4 regions of the Neorhizobium sp. AL 9.2.2 genome follow, and region 4 is predicted to be linked to each of the others. Evidence: predicted binding sites of a transcription regulator. Region 4 holds the regulator's gene; each other region holds the start of a gene.
What was found. Region 4 encodes LexA, which represses DNA repair genes until DNA is damaged. Its sites were predicted from a motif close to TGTTCNNNNTGTGTTCNG; they were not measured.

Region 1: uvrA (excinuclease ABC subunit UvrA) is a predicted target of LexA. The motif match lies at 2,445-2,462, and genes of this name have one in related genera.
Region 2: G6K99_RS01245 (YifB family Mg chelatase-like AAA ATPase) is a predicted target of LexA. The motif match lies at 3,235-3,252, and genes of this name have one in related genera.
Region 3: dinB (DNA polymerase IV) is a predicted target of LexA. The motif match lies at 2,225-2,242, and genes of this name have one in related genera.

The regions. Positions count from the first base shown of each region.
Region 1 is NZ_JAALXU010000003.1:1,112,100-1,117,207, forward strand. Features, by position in the region: gene uvrA (excinuclease ABC subunit UvrA) at 1-2,326, opposite strand, end outside; gene G6K99_RS11955 (single-stranded DNA-binding protein) at 2,572-3,156, shown strand; gene G6K99_RS11960 (HPP family protein) at 3,175-4,350, opposite strand; gene G6K99_RS11965 (MarC family protein) at 4,385-5,017, opposite strand.
Region 2 is NZ_JAALXU010000001.1:236,106-241,213, reverse strand. Features, by position in the region: gene G6K99_RS01255 (peptide chain release factor 3) at 1-1,014, opposite strand, end outside; gene dut (dUTP diphosphatase) at 1,105-1,575, shown strand; gene G6K99_RS01245 (YifB family Mg chelatase-like AAA ATPase) at 1,612-3,144, opposite strand; gene gshB (glutathione synthase) at 3,318-4,268, opposite strand; gene G6K99_RS01235 (YraN family protein) at 4,381-4,752, opposite strand; gene rsmI (16S rRNA (cytidine(1402)-2'-O)-methyltransferase) at 4,762-5,108, opposite strand, start outside.
Region 3 is NZ_JAALXU010000003.1:356,245-361,352, forward strand. Features, by position in the region: gene G6K99_RS08430 (hypothetical protein) at 1-285, opposite strand, end outside; gene G6K99_RS08435 (DNA polymerase III subunit epsilon) at 314-1,063, opposite strand; gene dinB (DNA polymerase IV) at 1,103-2,197, opposite strand; gene G6K99_RS08445 (hypothetical protein) at 2,355-2,663, shown strand; gene G6K99_RS08450 (FAD/NAD(P)-binding protein) at 2,715-4,127, opposite strand; gene G6K99_RS08455 (hypothetical protein) at 4,182-4,559, shown strand; gene G6K99_RS08460 (DUF3597 domain-containing protein) at 4,684-5,108, opposite strand, start outside.
Region 4 is NZ_JAALXU010000003.1:1,275,329-1,280,436, reverse strand. Features, by position in the region: gene G6K99_RS12795 (ComEC/Rec2 family competence protein) at 1-2,257, shown strand, start outside; gene lexA (transcriptional repressor LexA) at 2,238-2,957, opposite strand; gene G6K99_RS12785 (VOC family protein) at 3,150-4,025, shown strand; gene kdsA (3-deoxy-8-phosphooctulonate synthase) at 4,030-4,875, shown strand; gene eno (phosphopyruvate hydratase) at 5,004-5,108, shown strand, end outside.

The DNA of each region.
Region 1 (5,108 bases), 160 kb from region 4:
AGTGCATCTCGATCTTGATGACGCCGTCGCCCTGGCAGGCCTCGCAACGGCCGCCCTTGACGTTGAAGGAAAAGCGGCCGGGTGCGTAACCGCGGGCCTTGGCTTCCGGCAGGCCGGCAAACCAGTCGCGGATGGGGGTGAAGGCACCGGTATAGGTGGCCGGGTTGGAGCGCGGTGTGCGACCGATCGGCGACTGGTCGATATCGATCACCTTGTCGATATGCTCGAACCCGTCGATCCGATCGTGCTCGGCCGGGATTTCTCTCGCGCCCATGACGCGGCGTGCGGCCGACTTGTAGAGCGTTTCGATCAGGAAGGTCGACTTGCCGCCACCCGATACGCCGGTCACGGCGGTAAAAACGCCGAGCGGTACCGCCGCGGTAACGTTTTTGAGGTTGTTGCCGCGGGCTCCGAAAACCTTGAGTTCCTTGCCTTTTTTGACCTTGCGCCGCTCAGCGGGAACTGCGACGCCGAGTTCGCCCGACAGGTATTTACCGGTCAGTGACTTGGGGTTTGCCATGACCTGCTGCGGCGTGCCTTCGGCGACGACCGTGCCGCCGTGAATGCCGGCGGCAGGGCCGATATCGACGACGTAATCGGCGGTCATAATGGCATCCTCGTCATGTTCCACGACGATGACGGTATTGCCGATGTCACGCAGATGCTTCAGCGTTTCGAGCAGGCGGGCATTGTCGCGCTGGTGGAGGCCGATGGATGGCTCGTCCAGCACGTAGAGAACGCCGGTAAGGCCGGAGCCGATCTGCGATGCCAGACGGATGCGTTGGCTCTCGCCACCGGAGAGCGTGCCGGAGTTTCGCGACAGGCTGAGATAATCGAGCCCGACGTCGTTCAGGAACTGAAGGCGCTCGCGGATCTCCTTGAGGATACGGACAGCGATCTCGTTCTGCTTCGCGTTCAGGTGCTCGGGGAGCGCCGCAAACCAGTCGCGCGCCAGCCGGATCGACATTTCTGTCGTCTGGCCGATATGCAGCTTATTGATCTTGACCGCCAGCGCTTCCGGCTTCAGGCGATAGCCGGCACAGGACGGGCATGGAGCGGCCGACATGTAGCGCTCGATCTCCTCGCGCGCCCAGGCACTGTCGGTTTCCTTCCAGCGCCGTTCGAGATTGGGGACGATGCCTTCGAACGTCTTGGTCGTCTTGTAGGACCGTGCGCCGTCGGCATAATTGAACTCGATCTTTTCCTCGGTGCCCTCAAGGATCGCCGAGCGGGCGCTATCCGACAGCTTGTCCCAGCGGTCCGTCAGCTTGAAACCAAAGACCTTGCCGAGACCCTCGAGCGTCTGGTTGTAATAGGGCGAGGTGGACTTCGCCCAGGGCGCGATCGCGCCATCCTTCAGTGTCCGGCCGGGTTCCGGCACGATCATGTTCCGGTCCACCTTCTGCTGTGATCCAAGACCATCGCAGGTGGGGCAGGCACCGAAGGGATTGTTGAAGGAGAACAGCCGCGGCTCGATCTCCGGAATGGTGAATCCGGACACAGGGCAGGCGAATTTCTCCGAAAACAGAACCCGTTCATGGGTTTCGTTGAGCGACTTGTTGGCAGATCCGCCTGCGGAGGTTTCCTTCTCCGGCAGAGGCTTGTCGGCGAACTCCGCAACGGCCAGGCCATCCGCCAGTTTCAGCGATGTCTCAAGGCTGTCGGCCAGACGCGCGGCAATGTCGGATCGCACCACAAGGCGGTCGACGACGACGTCGATGTCGTGTTTGTATTTCTTGTCGAGCGCTGGAACGTCGGCGATCTCATAGAACTGGCCATCCACCTTGACGCGCTGAAAACCCTTTTTCATCAGCTCGGCGAGTTCCTTCTTGTACTCGCCTTTGCGCCCGCGGATCATTGGTGCGAGAATATAAAGACGGGTGCCTTCTTCGAAAGCAAGGACCCTGTCGACCATTTGGCTGACGGTCTGGCTTTCGATCGGAAGCCCGGTCGCTGGCGAATATGGAACGCCGACGCGCGCAAACAACAGGCGCATGTAGTCGTAGATTTCCGTGACTGTGCCGACCGTCGAGCGGGGATTTCGAGAGGTCGTCTTCTGCTCGATCGAGATCGCCGGAGACAGGCCTTCGATCTGGTCGACGTCAGGCTTCTGCATCATCTCCAGAAACTGGCGAGCATAGGCCGAAAGGCTCTCGACATAGCGTCGCTGTCCCTCGGCATAGATCGTGTCGAACGCAAGCGACGACTTGCCTGAGCCGGACAGGCCGGTCATCACGATCAGCGAGTTGCGGGGCAGATCGAGATCGATCCCCTTAAGATTGTGCTCGCGCGCACCACGGATGGAAATGGTTTTGAGTTCGCTCATCGTTATGCCTTCGGGGAGGATCGAAGGTCCTTATGTAGTTATCGAAAGCCGCCTGTCGAGACGAAACTGTTGCAACGCAACCCGGTTCCGAATGCTTGACAGAACTATACGGAGAAAATAGAACAAAGAAAGAACAAAATTCACTGTGGATTAAACCTCGGCATTGCCCAAACCGGGCGGTCGATGGTTTAAGGTGGGGTAATTGGTTTTCAAAGCCGCGCTTGGCGGCAAACGAGGTGAATACGATGGCGGGCAGCGTGAACAAAGTCATTCTGGTGGGCAATGTCGGCGCCGACCCGGAAATCCGCCGGACGCAGGATGGCCGCCCGATTGCAAACCTGCGCATCGCCACGTCGGAAAGCTGGCGCGATCGTACGTCGGGCGAGCGTCGCGAAAAGACGGAATGGCATACGGTCGTCGTGTTCAACGAAGGCCTCTGCAAGGTCGTCGAGCAGTATGTCAAAAAGGGTGCCAAGCTTTATATCGAAGGCGCGCTGCAGACCCGCAAATGGCAGGACCAGACCGGCAACGATCGTTATTCAACCGAAATCGTGCTGCAGGGCTTCAACTCGACCCTGACAATGCTCGACGGTCGTGGCGAAGGCGGCGGTGAGCGCGGCGGCGCACGTGGTGGCGCAAGCGACTTCGGCGGCGGTGGCGGCGGTGATTTCGGCGGCAACTACGGTGGCGGCGGCGATGACTATGATCGTCCGCGTTCCGGGGGTGGAGCACCGGCAGGGCGCGGTGCTCAGGGCAGCCAGGGTGGCCAGTCCTCCGGTGGTGGCGGCGGGAACTTCTCCCGCGACCTCGACGACGACATCCCATTCTGATCAAAAAAAAGGCGCCGCTCAGGCGCCTTTTTCATGTTCGGTTGGAGCATGAGTGGCGCGGTCCGAAAGCATCGCTACAAGCACGTCGGACTGCGAGAGTATCCCGGCGAGTTTGCCGTTCTCGCCGACGATCGGCAGGTAGTGCAGGCCTTCCTCGGCAAACATGACGACCGCGTCGTTGAGCGGTGCCGACGGCTCGATCGTCCGGACCGGCGCGGTCATGATATCCCTTACGATATGGTTTGGCGCTGTTGCGCCTTGCATCATCAGCCGCAAACGCTGGCGCGGGCCGATCGTCGGGCGACCGCCGGTCCAGATTGGCTTGTCCAGAAAATCCGTCTGCGTAACGATGCCAACCACCTCAGCCTTTTCGTTGGTGACGGGCAGGGCCTTCAGACGGTGGTTGCGCATGGACTGATGCGCCTTCCCCAGGGGATCATCCGGTGACACCGCGATCACGTCGCGGGACATGACGTCGGCGCAGGTGAGGTGGCTCGCGCGCTGGCGGTAGGAGCGCAGTTCGGTCAGGCGAATAATGGTTTCGAGGTCGCTGCGATCGATATCGAGGACCTGGTCATAATCCCTGAGGACGGCGTCGAGATCCTCCCGGCGGAACCCGATACGGCCGCTCGGCGGCGGATCCGTGGTGCCGTGCGAAGGGGAAGGCGTAGCGGGCGCATGCGGATAGCGCCGGCCTGCGAGATTGTTGAGAATGATCGCAAGCAGCAGCAAAGCCAGCGAGTTGCCCAGAACCGGCCAGAGGATGAATCCGTATCCCATCGCGTGAATGGACGGGCCGCCAAGCACTGCGGTCAGGGCAATCGCACCGCTTGGCGGGTGCAGGCAGCGCAGCGCCATCATCGCCGCGATCGCTATGCCAATGGCGAGGCCTGAGGCGAGGGCAGGGTCTGGCACGAGTGCAGCGACTGTGACGCCGACAGTGGCCGAGAGAATATTGCCGCCCAAGATGGACCAGGGTTGTGCGAGCGGGCTCGACGGGACGGCAAAGAGCAGCACGGCCGAGGCACCCATCGGGGCGATCAGTGCCGGCAATGACGGTTCGAAGCCGACGACGAGACTTCCGCCGAGTCCCGTCAGGGAAATGCCGAGCAAGGCGCCGCCCGCAGAGCGAAGCCGTTCCCTCATGCTGATCGGGTTCGGTGCCTGTCCGATGAGACGGTTTAGAATGTGCATGGATTGAGCTTTCGGCCGTCCGTCCCAGGAAGGATCAGGGTATCGCGAATGCCGACCGGATGCCATCGACCACGAACTGAACGGACAAGGCAGCGAGGATGACCCCGAGAAGCCGGGTGAGGATCGCGCGCCCTGTCACACCCAAGAAACGGTCGAGCTTTTCCGCGATCAGAAGCGTTGCGTAGAGCACCACCATGATCAGCGCGAGGACCCCGATAAGAAGGGCGCGGTCGAGAGCGCTGGTGAATGTTCCGGACAAAAGGACGGTCGCGGAAATCGCTCCGGGGCCGGCGATCAGCGGCAGGGCGAGCGGAAACACGGCGATATCGTGGATATGGTCGATCGTGATCGCCTTTTGCGACGTCTTTTCCTTTCGCTCCTGGCGCTTCTCGAAAACCATTTCGAACGAAATCCAGAACAGCAGCAGGCCGCCCGCGATGCGGAAGGCGCCGATCGAGATACCGAGCAGGCCAAGGACGCTCGATCCGAACAGCGCAAACACCGCGAGGATACCGAAGGCGATCAGCGCACCGCGGAAGGCGACAAAGCGCCGTTGCGCCGTCGTCATGCCGACCGTCAGGCCCAGAAAGACCGGCGCCAGACCCGGCGGGTCGAGCGTGACCAACAAAGTGGTCAACGCGTTGATGAGAGCATCGGGTGAGGCCATGGATACTCCTAGAGGACGCTCGGCTTGCCGTTCAATGATAAGATTGTTAGGACAGCCGGGCGCTTTAGGGAAGTCTTGCAACGAATGTATC
Region 2 (5,108 bases), on a different contig from region 4:
GAACTGCGGTGCCGTGAGGCCCATCTGCTTGCCGGTGCGGGCAAGCCTTGCCTTCATGCCACGCTCGAGCTTGCCCGAGCAGATGCGCGCAAAGGCGATACGGTCGCGGTGGTTCGGATCCATGTTGGCCTGGATCTTGAAGACGAAGGCCGTCATCTTGTCTTCGCTTGCATGCACCGTGCGGATATCCGCGACCTGGTCACGCGGCGGCGGAGCAAAATCGGCCAGTGCCGTGATCAGATCCCGGACGCCGAGATTGCGCAGCGCCGAGCCGAAGAAGACCGGCGTCAGGTGACCCTCGAGAAAGGCCTTTCTGTCAAACGGGCGGCAGGCTTCCCGCGCCAGTTCGACTTCCTCGACGAAGGCCGCGCGTTCGTTTTCCGGCAGACGGTCGGCGACGGCCTGCGGTCCGTTGACCGAGATCGCGTCCTCGCTGTCTGGACCACGGACCCGGTTATCGGCCAGGTGGTAGGTTCCGCAGAAGCTCTTGGAACGACCGATCGGCCAGGTGATCGGGGCCGTATCCAGCGCCAGCTTTTCCTCGACCTCGTCGAGCACTTCGAAAATGTCGCGGCTTTCGCGGTCCATCTTGTTGATGAAGGTGATGATCGGAATGTCGCGCATGCGGCAGACTTCAAACAGCTTCAGCGTGCGCGGCTCGATGCCCTTGGCGGCATCGATGACCATGATCGCCGCATCGACCGCCGTCAGCGTGCGATAGGTATCGTCCGCGAAGTCTTCGTGGCCGGGCGTATCGAGAATGTTGAAGACCTTGTCGGCATATTCGAACGTCATCACCGACGTCACGACCGAGATGCCGCGTTCGCGTTCGATCTTCATCCAGTCGGACCGAGTCTGGATGCGATCCTTCTTGGCCTTGACCTCGCCAGCAAGCTGGATGGCGCCCCCGAACAGAAGCAGCTTTTCCGTCAGCGTCGTCTTGCCCGCGTCCGGATGCGCAATAATCGCGAATGTGCGGCGGCGGGAGACCGCCTCTGCAATGGTTTCGGCCATCTTTTATATCCTGTGAATTGCCGCGGTATCTAGCGACTAAAGCCCGCCATTGCAATTGACCTGCCGCGCTGCGGCGCAAACTAATGGGCAATGACCATTCAAGCCCCCTCTTCACCCGTCCTCAATGTCCTGCGTCTTCCGCACGGGCAGGACCTTGATCTGCCCGCCTACGAGACATCAGGCGCTGCCGGCATGGACCTGCGCGCCGCCGTGACCGATACAGATCCACTGACAATCGCACCCGGCAAGCGCGCCCTGGTGCCGACCGGCCTCGTGTTCGAGATCCCCGCCGGGTTCGAGGTGCAGATCCGCCCGCGTTCGGGGCTTGCGTTCAAGAACGGCATCACCTGCCTCAACACGCCGGGCACGATCGACAGCGATTACCGCGGCGAAGTGAAGGTTCTCCTGATCAATCTGGGCGACGAGGATTTCGTGATTACCCGCGGCATGCGGATCGCGCAGATGGTAATCGCGCCCGTGACCCAGGCGCAGATCGTCGAAGTGACCGAGGCAAGTTCGACGGCACGCGGCGCCGGCGGGTTCGGATCCACCGGCGTCTGAAGTTCGTCGGAGCCCCGTGACGCCGACTTCGTTCGATCACGCGGATACGGTGGGACGTTCCCCTGCCATGCGATAGGAGATCGCTTCGGCCAGGTGAATTCTACCGATACCGTCCTTCTCGTCGAGATCGGCCAGCGTCCGCGCCACCCGCAAGACCCGATGATAGCCGCGGGCGGAGAATTTCAGTTTCTCTGCCGCGTCGCGCAGCAACTGCAGCCCGCCCGGATCGAGCTCGGCGAATTTTTCGATCATGGCGGTCGAGCAGCGCGCGTTGGTGAGAACCGTGTACTGGCCCTCGCCTTCGAAGCGCTCTCTTTGCCTGTCGCGTGCGGCCGCCACCCGCCTTGCCACGCCGGCGCTTGGCTCTGCCGGTGCCGGGCGGATGAGATCGCTTGCCGAGACAGCGGGCACATCGATGCGGATATCGATGCGGTCCATCAGCGGGCCGGAGATACGCGCCTGATAATCCGAAGCACAGTGCGGGCCACGCGCGCAGCTATGCCCGGGTTGTCCCGCCATACCACAGCGGCACGGGTTCATCGCGGCGACAAGCTGAATGCTGGCCGGATAGGACACCCGGTGATTGGCCCGGGCGATGACACATTCGCCTGTCTCGAGCGGCTGGCGAAGCGCATCGAGAACCTGGGGCGAGAATTCCGGAAACTCGTCGAGAAAAAGGATGCCGTGATGCGCGAGCGACGCTTCTCCAGGCCTTGCGCGCAGACCGCCGCCGACCAATGCCGCCATCGTGGCGGAATGATGCGGCATGCGATAAGGCCGCCGATCGGACAGCTTTCCGCCCGAAAGCTGGCCGGCGATCGAGTGGATCATCGAGACTTCGAGCAGTTCGGTGGCCGAAAGCGGCGGCAATATCGAGGGAAGGCGGGCGGCGAGCATGGATTTTCCCGAACCGGGCGGACCGACCATCAGGAGGTTATGACCGCCGGCAGCTGCGACTTCGAGCGCGCGTTTGGCGCTTTCCTGGCCCTTGATATCGACGAGATCAGGCAGATTGGCAGGCGGTGCACGCACGGCCGGCTGCGGTCGCGACATGACCTGCGTGCCGCGGAAATGGTTGGCAAGCGCGATCAGGCTGCGGGGGGCCAAGATATCGACGCCGGGGCCGGCCCAGGCCGCCTCGGCTCCACTTTCCGCCGGGCAGATCAGGCCCTTTCCGATTGCATTGGCGCTGATGGCCGCCGGAAGCGCACCGGCAACGGCGGCAAGCGTTCCATCGAGGTTCAACTCGCCGATCACCACATAATCGGCCAGCATATCCCCGGGTACGGCACCGAGCGCTGCCATCAGTCCGACGGCGATCGCGAGGTCGAAATGGCTGCCTTCCTTGGGAAGGTCCGCCGGGGCAAGATTGACCGTGACCTTCTTCGGCGGCATGGCAAGGCCCGAGGCATGCAGTGCCGCCTGCACCCGCTCGCGGCTTTCGGCGACCGCCTTGTCCGGCAGGCCGACGATATGCATGCCGATCTTGCCAGGGCCGATCATGACCTGCACATCGACCGGAATGCCTTCAATGCCCTGAAATGCTACCGTTCTGATACGCGCGACCATTCCGACCCGCCCACATGCGCAAGCTAAGGTGGGGATATTCCCGCCTACCGTGCTACAGGTTGAAAGCTTGCACGATTGCTGGCGAATTTCAAGAACAGGCAGTGAACAATTTCGCGCATGAGACGAAGACAGCGTGCATCAGGTTGCATAACGAGAACAGATGTGAACGGTTATCAGTTCTGCTTGGCGTCGATTGCATCCCACATGAGGCTCGCGACGTCAGCACCGCCGAACTTCTTCACTTCGCGGATGCCCGTCGGAGATGTGACGTTGATCTCGGTCATGTAATCGCCGATCACGTCGATGCCGACAAAGATGAAGCCGCGCTCGCGCAGAGCCGGCCCGATACGGGCGCAGATTTCCTTTTCGCGCGGCGTGATATCGGTCGCCTCGGCACGGCCGCCGACATGCATGTTGGAGCGGCTGTCGGTTTCCGAGGGCACGCGGTTGATCGCGCCGACCGGTTCGCCGTCAACGAGAAGAATGCGTTTGTCGCCCTTGCGCACTGCCGGAAGGTAGGCCTGCGCGATATAGGGCTCGCCGCGATACATCTGGCCGAACATTTCCAGAAGCGAGGTAAAGTTGCGATCATCGCGGGCGGAATGAAACACGCCGGCACCGCCATTGCCGTAAAGCGGCTTCAGGATGATGTCGCCGAGCTCATGGCGGAACTTGGCGATCTCCGCCGGGTCGCGGGAGATCAGTGTCGGCGGCATCAGGTCGGCGAACTCGGTAACGAAGATCTTTTCCGGCGAGTTGCGCACCCAGGCCGGGTCATTGACCACGAGCGTCTTCGGATGGATGCGCTCCAGAAGATGGGTGGATGTAATGTAGCCCATGTCGAAGGGCGGATCCTGGCGAAGCTGCACGACATCCATCGTCGACAGATCGGTCGGCTGCTTTTCCCCAAGGGTAAAGTGATCGCCCTTGATGTCACGCACCTGCAGCGGCTCGAGAGCTGCAAAGATGCGTCCGTCGCGCATCGTCAGGCGGTCGGGCGTATAGTGGAACAGCTCGTAACCGCGCGATTGCGCTTCGAGCGCCATGGCGAATGTGGAATCGCCGGCAATGTTGATGCCGGAAATGTGGTCCATCTGAAATGCGACCGTGCGAATTTTCGCCATGACTTCAGCCCCCTAGGATTGGCCCGCCTGATGTAGGACGACGAACCCCGAAAGGCAACCGTGGCCGGGATATTCCGACAGGGCCGCGGCAAGGCCTATGCTGAGGACGGCCCTAGAACGCATCCTGGAAATGGCGCGGAAACCTTCCCGGCAGGACGGCGATGATGTCGTATCGCTGCGATAATCCGGACGCATCCTTGCGTTTCTGCAGCCAGAGATCGCTCGCGGCCCGGATGCGTTTCTGCGATGCGTAGGAGACGGCGTCGAGCGCCTGCATCTCGGATCGTCTCGCCTTCACCTCGACAAAGATCACGAGATCGCGCTTGCGGGCGATGAGATCGATCTCGCCCAGCTTCGTGCGGTGGCGGATGGCGAGGATGCGGTAGCCTTTCAGCATGAGATAGGCGGCAGCGACATACTCCGAGACATGGCCGCGGCGCTCTGCCTTGCGGCGTCTGGCGCCGATCTCATCCCGTTGTGCCATCGCGATCCATCAGGTTCCGTTCTTCATGGCGATCAAACGCTGATAGAGATCCTTGCGCGGCAGGCCGGTGATCCGCGCCGCCTCAGTCGCAGCCTTTGCCGTCGGATGCGTTTTGGAAAGGTCCTGCAGGATGGCGTCCACCTCCACCTCGCCCGGCGCCTCTTCGGGTGCTGGAGGTTCAATCAGAAGGACGATCTCGCCTTTGACGTTGTGGCCGTCACCGTAATGCGCGGCAAGCTCTGCCAGCGTGCCCCGGCGAAACTCCTCATAGGTCTTGGTGAGTTCCCGGCAGACGCAGGCGAGCCTAGTGCCGCCGAGCACATCGGCTGCAGAAACGAGAGTGTGAGCGATGCGAT
Region 3 (5,108 bases), 920 kb from region 4:
GGGCGTGTTCTTGGCCATATGCCGGTTGAGGTCGGGCTCGCCGTCATCCCACCAGACGGGGCCGCGTTCGCCAAGCTGAACCTTCGCATCGTCCACGCGGCAGCGCGCTTCGGCCATCGCGTCGGGTTTGCCTTTGGCATCGCGGACGGCCCGGCGTGCAGACATCAGGTCCGAGACCAGCCGCTGACGCGTCTCGGCGTCCAGTGCCGGGTTGCTTCGACGCCAGAGCCTGCCGCGGACGACGAAGTATTTGCCGTCGGGTGTGTCAGGATACGTCTCGCTCATCGTCCAACCCCGGTTTTCGCCATACCGATTACAGGAGCGTTCCCTGCGGCGAGTCAACGACGGGCGGCTGTGGTTGTTCACCGCGGCGCGTCAATTCGGTGCGGGCGGTGAAGCGGATATCGATATCCCGGTCTTCCGCGAGGTCCCGAAGCGCATCTTCGCTGATCCGGTCCCAGGGCTTGCCGCGATCCGCGCCTGATGGCACGCGCGGCAGCAGACCCGGCTCGCTGCTCCAGGCCAGGAGGTCTCCGAGTGATGCCTCGTTGAGGAGGTCGCGCAGGTGGTGCGCCGTGACATAGGCATCAGGCATGGCGCGATGCGCCGGCAGGCCGATCTCGTGGACCAGACCTTCGGGCATGCGCAGGTAGCGCAGCATCTGGTTGGAGAAGCGCGGCAGTTCGGGCCAGACCCGCAGGCTGCATTTCCAGGTGCAGATCCAGGGCAGGCCACCCGTCAGCCGCGGTGTACAGTATCGCTGTTCGAAGGCGGCGCGATGGGCGGCAAGCGCTTCGATCCGGTGCGGGGGACGCAGGACAGTCGGTGCGATATCTTTCCAGAATGGCGCGTCGGCGACATGGCTGTCAAGGATGTGATGGATCGCGATCGTGTCGGGCGACATCGGACGGCCGGGATTGACCAGAAGCGCACCGCGGTCCTCGTTGACCTGCCATCTTCCGTCTGCCCCTTGGGTTACATCCTGCCAGCCGATCTCGCAGACGTCGTTCGGTCCGTTGCCGCCGGTCTCGAGGTCGATGACGCGGATGGTGGGATTGCTCATGTCGAAGTCCTTACCCGGCGCTCTTGATGTGCTTGTCGATTATAAATCGAGACCGAGCTGCGGTTGTTCCACATCATCCGGCCCGGCGCCGACCAGCGAAGAGAGGGATACGCCCAGCAGCCTTACCGAACGCCGGAAAGGGTAGACGGTAGCCAGGAGCCCGGATGCCGCCGCCAGCACTTCCGCGACGCTTGCATAGGGGAGGGACGCCGTGCGGCTGCGTGTCGCCTGGGTGAAGTCGGAATATTTGATCTTCACGGTGACCGTCTTGCCCGAAATGCGATGCGCTTCGCAGTGGCGCCAGACCTTTTCGGCAAGTGGCCTCAGTTCGGCGGTCGCAAGGTCGAGGGCGTCGATATCCTCGACGAACGTATCCTCGGCACCGACGGATTTACGGATCCGGTCGGGACGTACCTGGCGCTCGTCGATGCCGCGGGCGATGCCGTAGAAATAGGGTCCGGATTTGCCGAAGCTCTCGGCGAGAAACTGCAGCGACTTTGATTTCAGGTCGGCACCCGTCTCGATGCCGTATTTCTTCATCCGCTCGGCAGTCGCCGGCCCGACGCCGTGGAATTTCTTGACCGGAAGCGATTCCACGAAGCCCGGGCCGTTCTTTGGCGTGATCACGGCCTGGCCGTTCGGCTTGTTGAGGTCGCTTGCCATCTTGGCGAGGAACTTGTTGTAGGAGATGCCGGCCGATGCGTTGAGGCCCGTCACCTGCTTGATCTTGGCACGGATCTCCAGCGCGATCTCGGTGGCGATCTCCATGCCCTTCAGGTTCTCGGTAACGTCGAGATAGGCTTCGTCGAGCGACAGGGGTTCGATCAGCGGCGTGTATTCCGCAAAGATCTCGCGGATTTGCCGGGACACCGACTTGTAGACCTCGAAGCGCGGCGGCACGAAGATCAGATCCGGGCATTTGCGCTTGGCCGTGACGGAGGGCATGGCGGAGTGAACGCCGAAGGCGCGTGCTTCGTAGCTTGCGGCCGCCACAACGCCGCGCGCCGCGGATCCGCCGACAGCCAAAGGCTTGCCGCGCAGGTCAGGATTGTCGCGCTGCTCGACGGAGGCATAGAACGCATCCATGTCGACATGGATGATCTTGCGGGTGGATATGGAGGCCGTGACATTCATGCGGGCGTGCGGTTTGCTGGATCGTATGGAAACAAAAAGAGAACATAGCAGTCTTCCGACAAATATCCAAGCTCTCTGCCCAGCTTCCTGTGCATGAGGGAAACAAGCGGGCTTTGAAGGCGTTTGCTTCTGGTGATCATCAACAGGAGACAGTTTCATGGCTGACGACAGCACGACAACCATTCGAGCGACTTTCGACACCCGTGCGGCCGCAGACCTTGCGGTCGAACATCTGGTGCAGCAGCACGGTATCTCGCGTCCGGATATCTTCATCCAGTCCGTCGGTGCCGACAACACGGTCGGATCCGCTCCGTCGGGTGGCGATGCGTCGCATGATGGCGGAGAGCGCACCGATGGCCCGCTGGAGGGCGAGATCGAGGTTTCCGCCGATATCACTGAGAGCAAGATGGCGGCGGTGCAGAAGAGTTTTGGCGAAGCAGGCGCGATACGCGTGACCGGCCGCTGACTTAAGTGAACCGAGGGGCCGGCTCTCAGCCGGCTCCATATGGCGGTGAGCTCAGAGGTTTGCTGCAATCGAATCGGCGACGAGCAGCGCATGTTCCGCAACCTGCGGAAAGCCCATCAACTCGCCAAAATGTCCGCGTGCCAGCGGTCCGGCGATGAAAAGCTTCGGTTCGGACTTGCCATCCGCGTCTATCGCGTTGGACTGTTCGTTGCAGGAAAGACCAAGCCCCGTCGGATCGAGGTGCAGAAAGCCTTGATCGCCGAGTTGCCGCAGCCATTGCTGGCTCTGCAGCACGTTGCCGTGGGCGGGGCCGGTCGTGACCGCGACGGCATCGAACTGGTGGACTTCGACACCATCCTGCCCGCGCCGCTTGATGGTGACATCGATGATGTCTCCGTCGGTGCTGACGTCGACGATGCCTGCGGCGAGGATGTCGAGCCTGCCGGCTGCCGCCTCCGCGTCGAGCACGTCTTCCACCTGCGGCGCAATCCGGAAGCGGTGGACGTCCCAATAGGGACGCAGGTGTCGCACGATCCGGCGGCGTGCCTCGAGCGGCAGATGCTTCCAGATGCCGCCGCCTTGCGAGCGCAACTGGTCGAGAACCGCATGCCAGGTCTGACCCTCTGCCTGCGCTTCCCTGATCGCGGCCCGCACGCGGTGCAGGATCTCGGATGCGCTTGTGGCGGGATGGTCGAGAAAGTCGCCGAATGGTTCCTGCGCGACGGTGGCGTGTCCGCGCGAGCGCAGGCCACGGCGCGAAAGGGCGGTAATGCTGCCGCTATGCCCGCAACGCTTCAACGAGGCGATGACATCCGCGGAGGTCAGCCCGTTGCCGACGACGAGGACCCGATCGTCGGCCCGGATCGGCGTCAATGCGTTCGGCGCTGTCGGGTCCGCGACATAGCGCGGATGCTCGGCCAGTCGTCGCAAGGAGCGTGGGGCAACCGGAGCAGGGTGGGTGGCAGCGATCACCAGGATATCCGCAACCAGCGTCTGCCCGGCGGTATCGGTGACATGCCATTGGTCGTGCCGCTTTTCGACGCCGGTCACCGCGGCGCAGATATGGCGGACGGCTCCTGATGCCAAAAGAGGTTGAAGGTTGGACAGGACATAGTTTCCGAAGATGCCCCGGCGCGGAAACACGTTGCCATCGGCGCGAAATGCCGCCTCATCGTCCGCAACGGAGCCGGTCGTTTCCATCCATCTCGAAAAATGCTCGGGATCGCCAGGAAGTATGCTCATTCGCGTTGCCGGGACGTTGATCCGGTGCACCGGGTCCCGCGTATCGTACGCGAGGCCCCTGCCGATTTCGGCACGCGGCTCGAAAATGGTGATGTCGACGGCGTCCGCCTTGTGGCCCGTCGCGAGATGGAAAGCGACCGCTGCCCCGGTCACGCCGCCGCCGATAATGGCGATTGAAGATCGTGTTGGTTCAGGCCGTTCAGACGTCTTCGATGCTGTCACTGTCAGTCACTTCGGTTAGACGCGGCCGCTCTCTTAAACTCGCACGGCACGTCGTTGAATCAAAAATCGATAGGCGCTGCGCTTGCAAAAACGGGCTTTTTCCTAGGCATCGGAAACGGAGCACGTTTATCCCTTCGCGCGGCAAAATTTAGTCCGGGGTTCTCGCAGGCAATATTGTTCACGACTCCCTCTGACGCGACATTACACATCAAAGATCGGGAAGGAATGGAGAGCGTGATGATTGGTGGCGGCTTTTCGATATTTGGGATCGATCTGTTCGGATCGACAAGGCAGTTGGCCGGTGACCGAAAAGAAGAAGCTGAGGCATTGCCACGGCTCGAGACGCAGAAGGTCGAGGAGACTGATGCCGATCGACTGACGAATACCGACCAGCAGGACATTTTTCTCTGGAGTACGTCTCTCGCCTACTGAGACATGACGCGGAAGCCGGTCTCAGCCGGGCCTTCGTCATGTCTCAACCGTCCGGATGACGGGAATCGCAAGCAGTTTTCATGAGATAGAAGTTCGGGCGCCCGCAGTGGAGCGCCCGAAACCATTAGTCGAGAAGTTCGGCAGGCACCTTGCCGCCGTTTTCGGACAGCTTCTTCAGCAGCGCCTTGTGCAGCCACATGTTCATCGTGGCGGAATCGCTCTGGTCGCCGGTGTAGCCGAGTTCGTCGGCCAGTTCCTTGCGCTCCGAAAGGCTTGCGTCCATGCCGAGGGCCTTCATCAGGTCGACGATCGAATGCTTCCAGTCGAGCTTCTGGCCGCTCTTCTTGACGGCTGCGTCGAGGACCGGTGCGATATCGACGGTCTGCATCGTGGCAGAGGTCGAGCCTGGAGTTGCGACTGGCGGTGCGCCTGCAGTCTTCGGAGCAGCCTGGGCTGTTCCGCCGACCGGCGGGGCCGTCGTCGCAGCAGGTTCTGGCGTTGCCATGGACGTCGGTGTCGGCTCGGCGCCTGTTGGCGAAGCCGGTGCTG
Region 4 (5,108 bases):
CGCACTTCCTTGGACGCCATCGCCATTCATTCTCGCAACCATGCTTGCGATCTCGATGGTGACCGCAGGGCTGACACGGTATCGCGCGCATCCACTGTCTCGTGCCAACCTTGTACTCTGCCTGCTTCTCTCCGGTTCTGCGCTGGCAGCGCTCGAAACCTGGCGGTGTTCGACGGTCGTGCTCGATTCGCCCGTCACGACGACCATCAGCGGGATTGTCGAACGACGCGAAGCCGATGCACAGCGCCGCTGGCGCTATATCCTCAGGATCGAGCAGACATCTGAGCCCTCGCTTTCACGACCGCCACAGCGCGTCTCGGTTCTTGCCAGAAGCCAACACGACCCTGCAGACATCGGAGAGCGCGTTTCCGGCCGTGCCCGTCTGTCGCCACCCTCTGGCCCGGCGCTTCCCGGATTGAACGATTTCGCCTTCTCCTCCTACTTCGATCAAATCGGGGCCGTTGGCTTCTTTTACGGCGCGCCTAGCGTACAACCGGCGATCGATGACCAACCCGGGTTATGGTCGGACATGCAGCGGGGGCTTTTTGCGCTTCGCAGCGCAATCGGCAATCGCATCCGCGATACGGTCAAGGGGGATGCGGGCGCTTTTGCTGCCGCAATCGTGACCGACGAGCGCCGTGCAATTTCCCGTGAGACGACCGAGGCGCTTCGTCTGTCCGGACTGGCCCATATCGTCGCGATCTCAGGCCTCAACATGGCGCTGGCAGCCGGTATCTTCTTCGTCGGCGTTCGCTCCGTCCTGTCGCTGTTTCCAGGCTTTGCGCAGGCCTATCCGATCAAGAAGTTTGCCGCGTTCGGTGCGCTTGTCATGGCGACCGCCTATTACCTAATTTCCGGGTTCGGGGTTTCCGCCGAGCGGGCCTATATCATGATGGCGGTGATGCTGGTCGCCGTGCTCGTCGATCGACCCTCCATCAGCCTTCGCAACGTCGCCCTTTCGGCAATCATCATCCTCGCCATCTCGCCGTCGGAGATTCTGGGTCCGAGTTTCCAGATGTCGTTTGCGGCAACCGCGGCACTGGTGGCAGGGTTCGCCCTCTGGACGCGATATTTCGCGAAAGGAAAGGAGGAGACAAAAGGTAGCAACCGTTGGATAACGGGTATTGCGGCGACGTTGCATTTCATTGCCGGGATCGTGGTGACGTCGCTGATCGGCAGTACGTCGACGTCGATCTATTCGATCGAGCATTTCCACCATCTGACCACCTACGGCCTCGCGGCCAATCTCGCGGCCATGCCGATCATTTCCTTCGTGGTGATGCCGGCAGGTCTCGTGGCCATGCTGCTGATGCCGTTCGGGCTGGATGCTCCCGTTCTGTTCATCATGGGCGAGGGGCTGCGGATCGTCATTCGCATTGCCGAGATCGTCGCCGCATGGGGCGGCGATATTGCCATCGGCCGGCAGAACCCGCTTTTCCTGCCTCTGGCGACGGCAGGCTTTCTGCTTCTGACGCTGCTGCGCACGCCGCTGAGGTTGACAGGCGCGCTGTTCATGGCGGTGGCTTTGCTCTTTGCGGTCCGCTCAGGCTCGGCGCCGAGGCCTGATATCGTCATATCCGAAGACGGCGCATCGGTCGGCGTGATCCAGGATGACAAGATCACCCTCAATCGAACCCGACCGCCGGGATTTATCTACGATCAATGGCGGCGAGCGCTGGTGCTTGAGACCGGAGAACAACCGCTCGCCTTGCCGGTTCTTGCCTCTTCGGAACCAGCGCGAGGTGCCAGCCTTGCGAAAAGCGATGACAGACCACCTGGACCACATTCGCGACCGGATTTGACGCGCCGGGAAATCGAATATGTCAGGGGTTTTCTTCAAGCATTGAAGCCCGGACGATTCGCCTGTCTGCCGAAAATCCTGTGCGCGGCGCAGACTGCTCAGGACATCCGGATCGTCACCGTCGAAGACAACCGATACACCGGTCTTGCCTGCGATGTCGGTCGGATCATCGTCTCGCCCGGCGCACGCTTCGATACTTGCCGCTCCGGCGCCTTGCTTCTCAGCGGGCGGACGTTGCGCCGGACTGGCGCACTGGAAATCACCATTATTCCGAACGCGACAGCGCCAGACATCAAGATTACGGCGGCGATGCGAGACAGCGCACAGACCTCAAGCCGTCCGTGGACCGTCCACCGGTTCTATGACTGGCGAACGCGACAATTCGACTTTGGCATCCCGGAGGCTGTTGCTGCGCATCTCCGGGATGACAGCGTTCTCAATGGTAGCGGCGAATAAGGCCGACAAGCTTGCCCTGGACCTTCACCCGGTCGGGCGGGAAGATGCGGGTCTCGTAAGCCGGGTTTGCCGCTTCCAGTGCGATCGAGGCACCCTTGCGGCGGAACCGCTTCAGGGTCGCTTCTTCCTCATCGACCAGGGCAACGATGATATCGCCTGGACTTGCGGTGCTGGTATTCTTGATGATGACGGTATCGCCATCGAGGATGCCGGCATCGATCATCGAATCGCCCTTCACTTCGAGCGCGTAATGATCGCCGGAACCCAGCATCTCGATCGGAACGGCGATGTCATGGGTGTTGTTCTGGATCGCGGAGATCGGCACGCCGGCAGCGATTCGACCCATGACCGGAATGTTTGTCGAGAACGGATTGTCCGCCATGACCGGCGCCGGCTTCTGAGCGACGACCGGTTGCGTTTTGCCGAGGCTTCCCTCGATGACACTGGGAGAAAAACCCCGTCGCGGATGAAGGTTCGCCACATAGGCGTCAGGCAGCTTGATCACTTCGAGCGCGCGTGCTCTGTTCGGCAGACGGCGAATAAAGCCACGCTCCTCGAGCGCGGTGATCAGCCTATGGATGCCGGACTTCGATGCAAGGTCGAGAGCGTCCTTCATTTCGTCAAACGACGGCGGCACGCCTGATTCTTTCATCCGCTCGTGGATGAACAGAAGTAACTCCTGTTGCTTGCGTGTCAGCATGGACGGGACCCTCAGAATTGGAAACAAATGCAGAACGGACGCTATATGTTCTATCTGTGTTCCGCAAGCCCCAAATTTTTGCTCAAGAATAGTCTCATTTCAGCGTTCGATCACGTATTCAGTTCGTGCGCAGCACTTGCCGAGTTTCCCGCGATAGCCAATGTTCTGCGGAATAAGACTTTGGGGGTGTAAGTGGGTAACAAGTCAGTCGATCATTTGGTTCTGCCCGTTGCAGATCTGGCGTCAGCGCGGGGGAGGTTGACCGCTCTCGGCTTTACTGTGGCACCTGAAGGTGTTCACCCTTTCGGCACAGCCAATGCCTGCATATTCTTCGCGGATGGCTCGTATCTCGAGCCGCTGGCCATTGTGAACCGTCGGCAAGCCTCGCTTGCGGCAAAACGAGGCAACGTGTTCACCGATCGCGACATCCGCTTCCGCGGCCAGCGGAAAAGGGAAGGTCTATCGGCGGTGGTCGTCGGGACGCAGGATGCAGCGGCCGATCATATCCGTTTTGTGGACGGGCACATGTCTGCGGGCGAGATGCTTCAATTCTCCCGCCCGATGCAGTTGCCCGATGGTGGGGAGAGCGAAGTCTCATTCCGTCTGGCGTTCGCGGCAGTTCCCGAGGTCGATGACATCTTGCTGTTTTCCTGCCAGCGCATGGCCGCATTACCGGCAGATCGCGGTGGTCTTGATGAGCACGCAAACGCCGTTACAGGCCTTCGAGAGATCGTCTTTTCTGCAGATGACCCGCTGGAGTTTCTGCCGCTTTTCGAAACCGTGTTCGAGACGCAACCCGAGCAAGGGAAAGACGGTCTGCGGATCGAAGCTGCCAATGCCAGCATCCGCATTCAATCCAACGACACGTTCAGCGACGAGTTCCGGTCTTCGATGAAGCCCTTGTTATCGTCGCGCCTCGCTGCGCGCGGGATCATCTTCAAGACCACCGATCTCGCCGTGACAGAGATCACCCTTGCTGCTAATGACGTCGCATTCATCCGCAGGGATGGCCGCGTGATCGTGTCGGCAGCCCCGGGGCAAGGTGTGGTTTTCGGTTTCGAGGAATAGTGAAATGACAGTCTCCGCCAATTCTGAAGTGTCCGTGGGCGAGGGGAGTTCGAAAGTCGTTTTCTCAAACACGGCAAAGCTCTCGCTGATTGCCGGTCCCTGCCAGATGGAAAGCCGTGATCATGCGTTCATGATCGCCGGCACGCTTGTCGAACTCTGCAAGAAACTCGGCATCGGCCTCGTCTACAAATCCTCCTTCGACAAGGCCAACCGCACGTCGATCTCCGGCAAGCGCGGCATCGGCTTGGACAACGCGATGGCGATCTTTGCCGATCTGAAGACGGAATTCGGCTTTCCCGTTCTGACCGACATTCACACTGAAGAGCAATGCGCTCTCGTGGCGGATACGATCGATATCCTGCAGATCCCCGCCTTCCTGTCGCGCCAGACCGACTTGCTCGTCGCGGCCGCAAAGACGGGTTGCGCCATCAACGTGAAGAAGGGCCAGTTCCTGGCGCCCTGGGACATGAAGAACGTTCAGGCGAAGTTCCTCGAAAGCGGCAATCCCAATGTGATGCTGTGCGAGCGCGGTGCCTCGTTCGGCTACAACACGCTTGTCTCCGACATGCGCTCGCTGCCGATCATGGCGTCGCTCGGAAGCCCTGTTATTTTTGACGCAACCCATTCCGTCCAGCAGCCAGGCGGCCAGGGCGGCTCTTCCGGCGGCCAGCGCGAGTTTGTCGAAACGCTTGCCCGTGCAGCCGTCGCAGTCGGTGTTGCCGGCGTCTTCATCGAAACCCACGAAGATCCTGACAACGCACCGTCCGACGGTCCGAACATGGTCCACCTGAAGGACATGCCGCGCCTTCTGGAAAAGCTGCTGGCCTTCGACGCCATCGCAAAAGGCTGACGGCGTCGAAAAACCGCCGAATTGACTGGATTGTAATCCGCGTGTCATCGACGATCGCACAATGTCGATGACACGCCTGTTCGCTGAGCCTGCGAATTCAGGCTCGCACATCAACCGAGGAGAGACCCTTGACCGCCATTACCGACATCATCGCTCGCGAAATTCTGGACAGCCGTGGCAATCCGACCGTCGAGGTGGATGTTTATCTGGAAGACGGCTCGATGGGCCGCGCC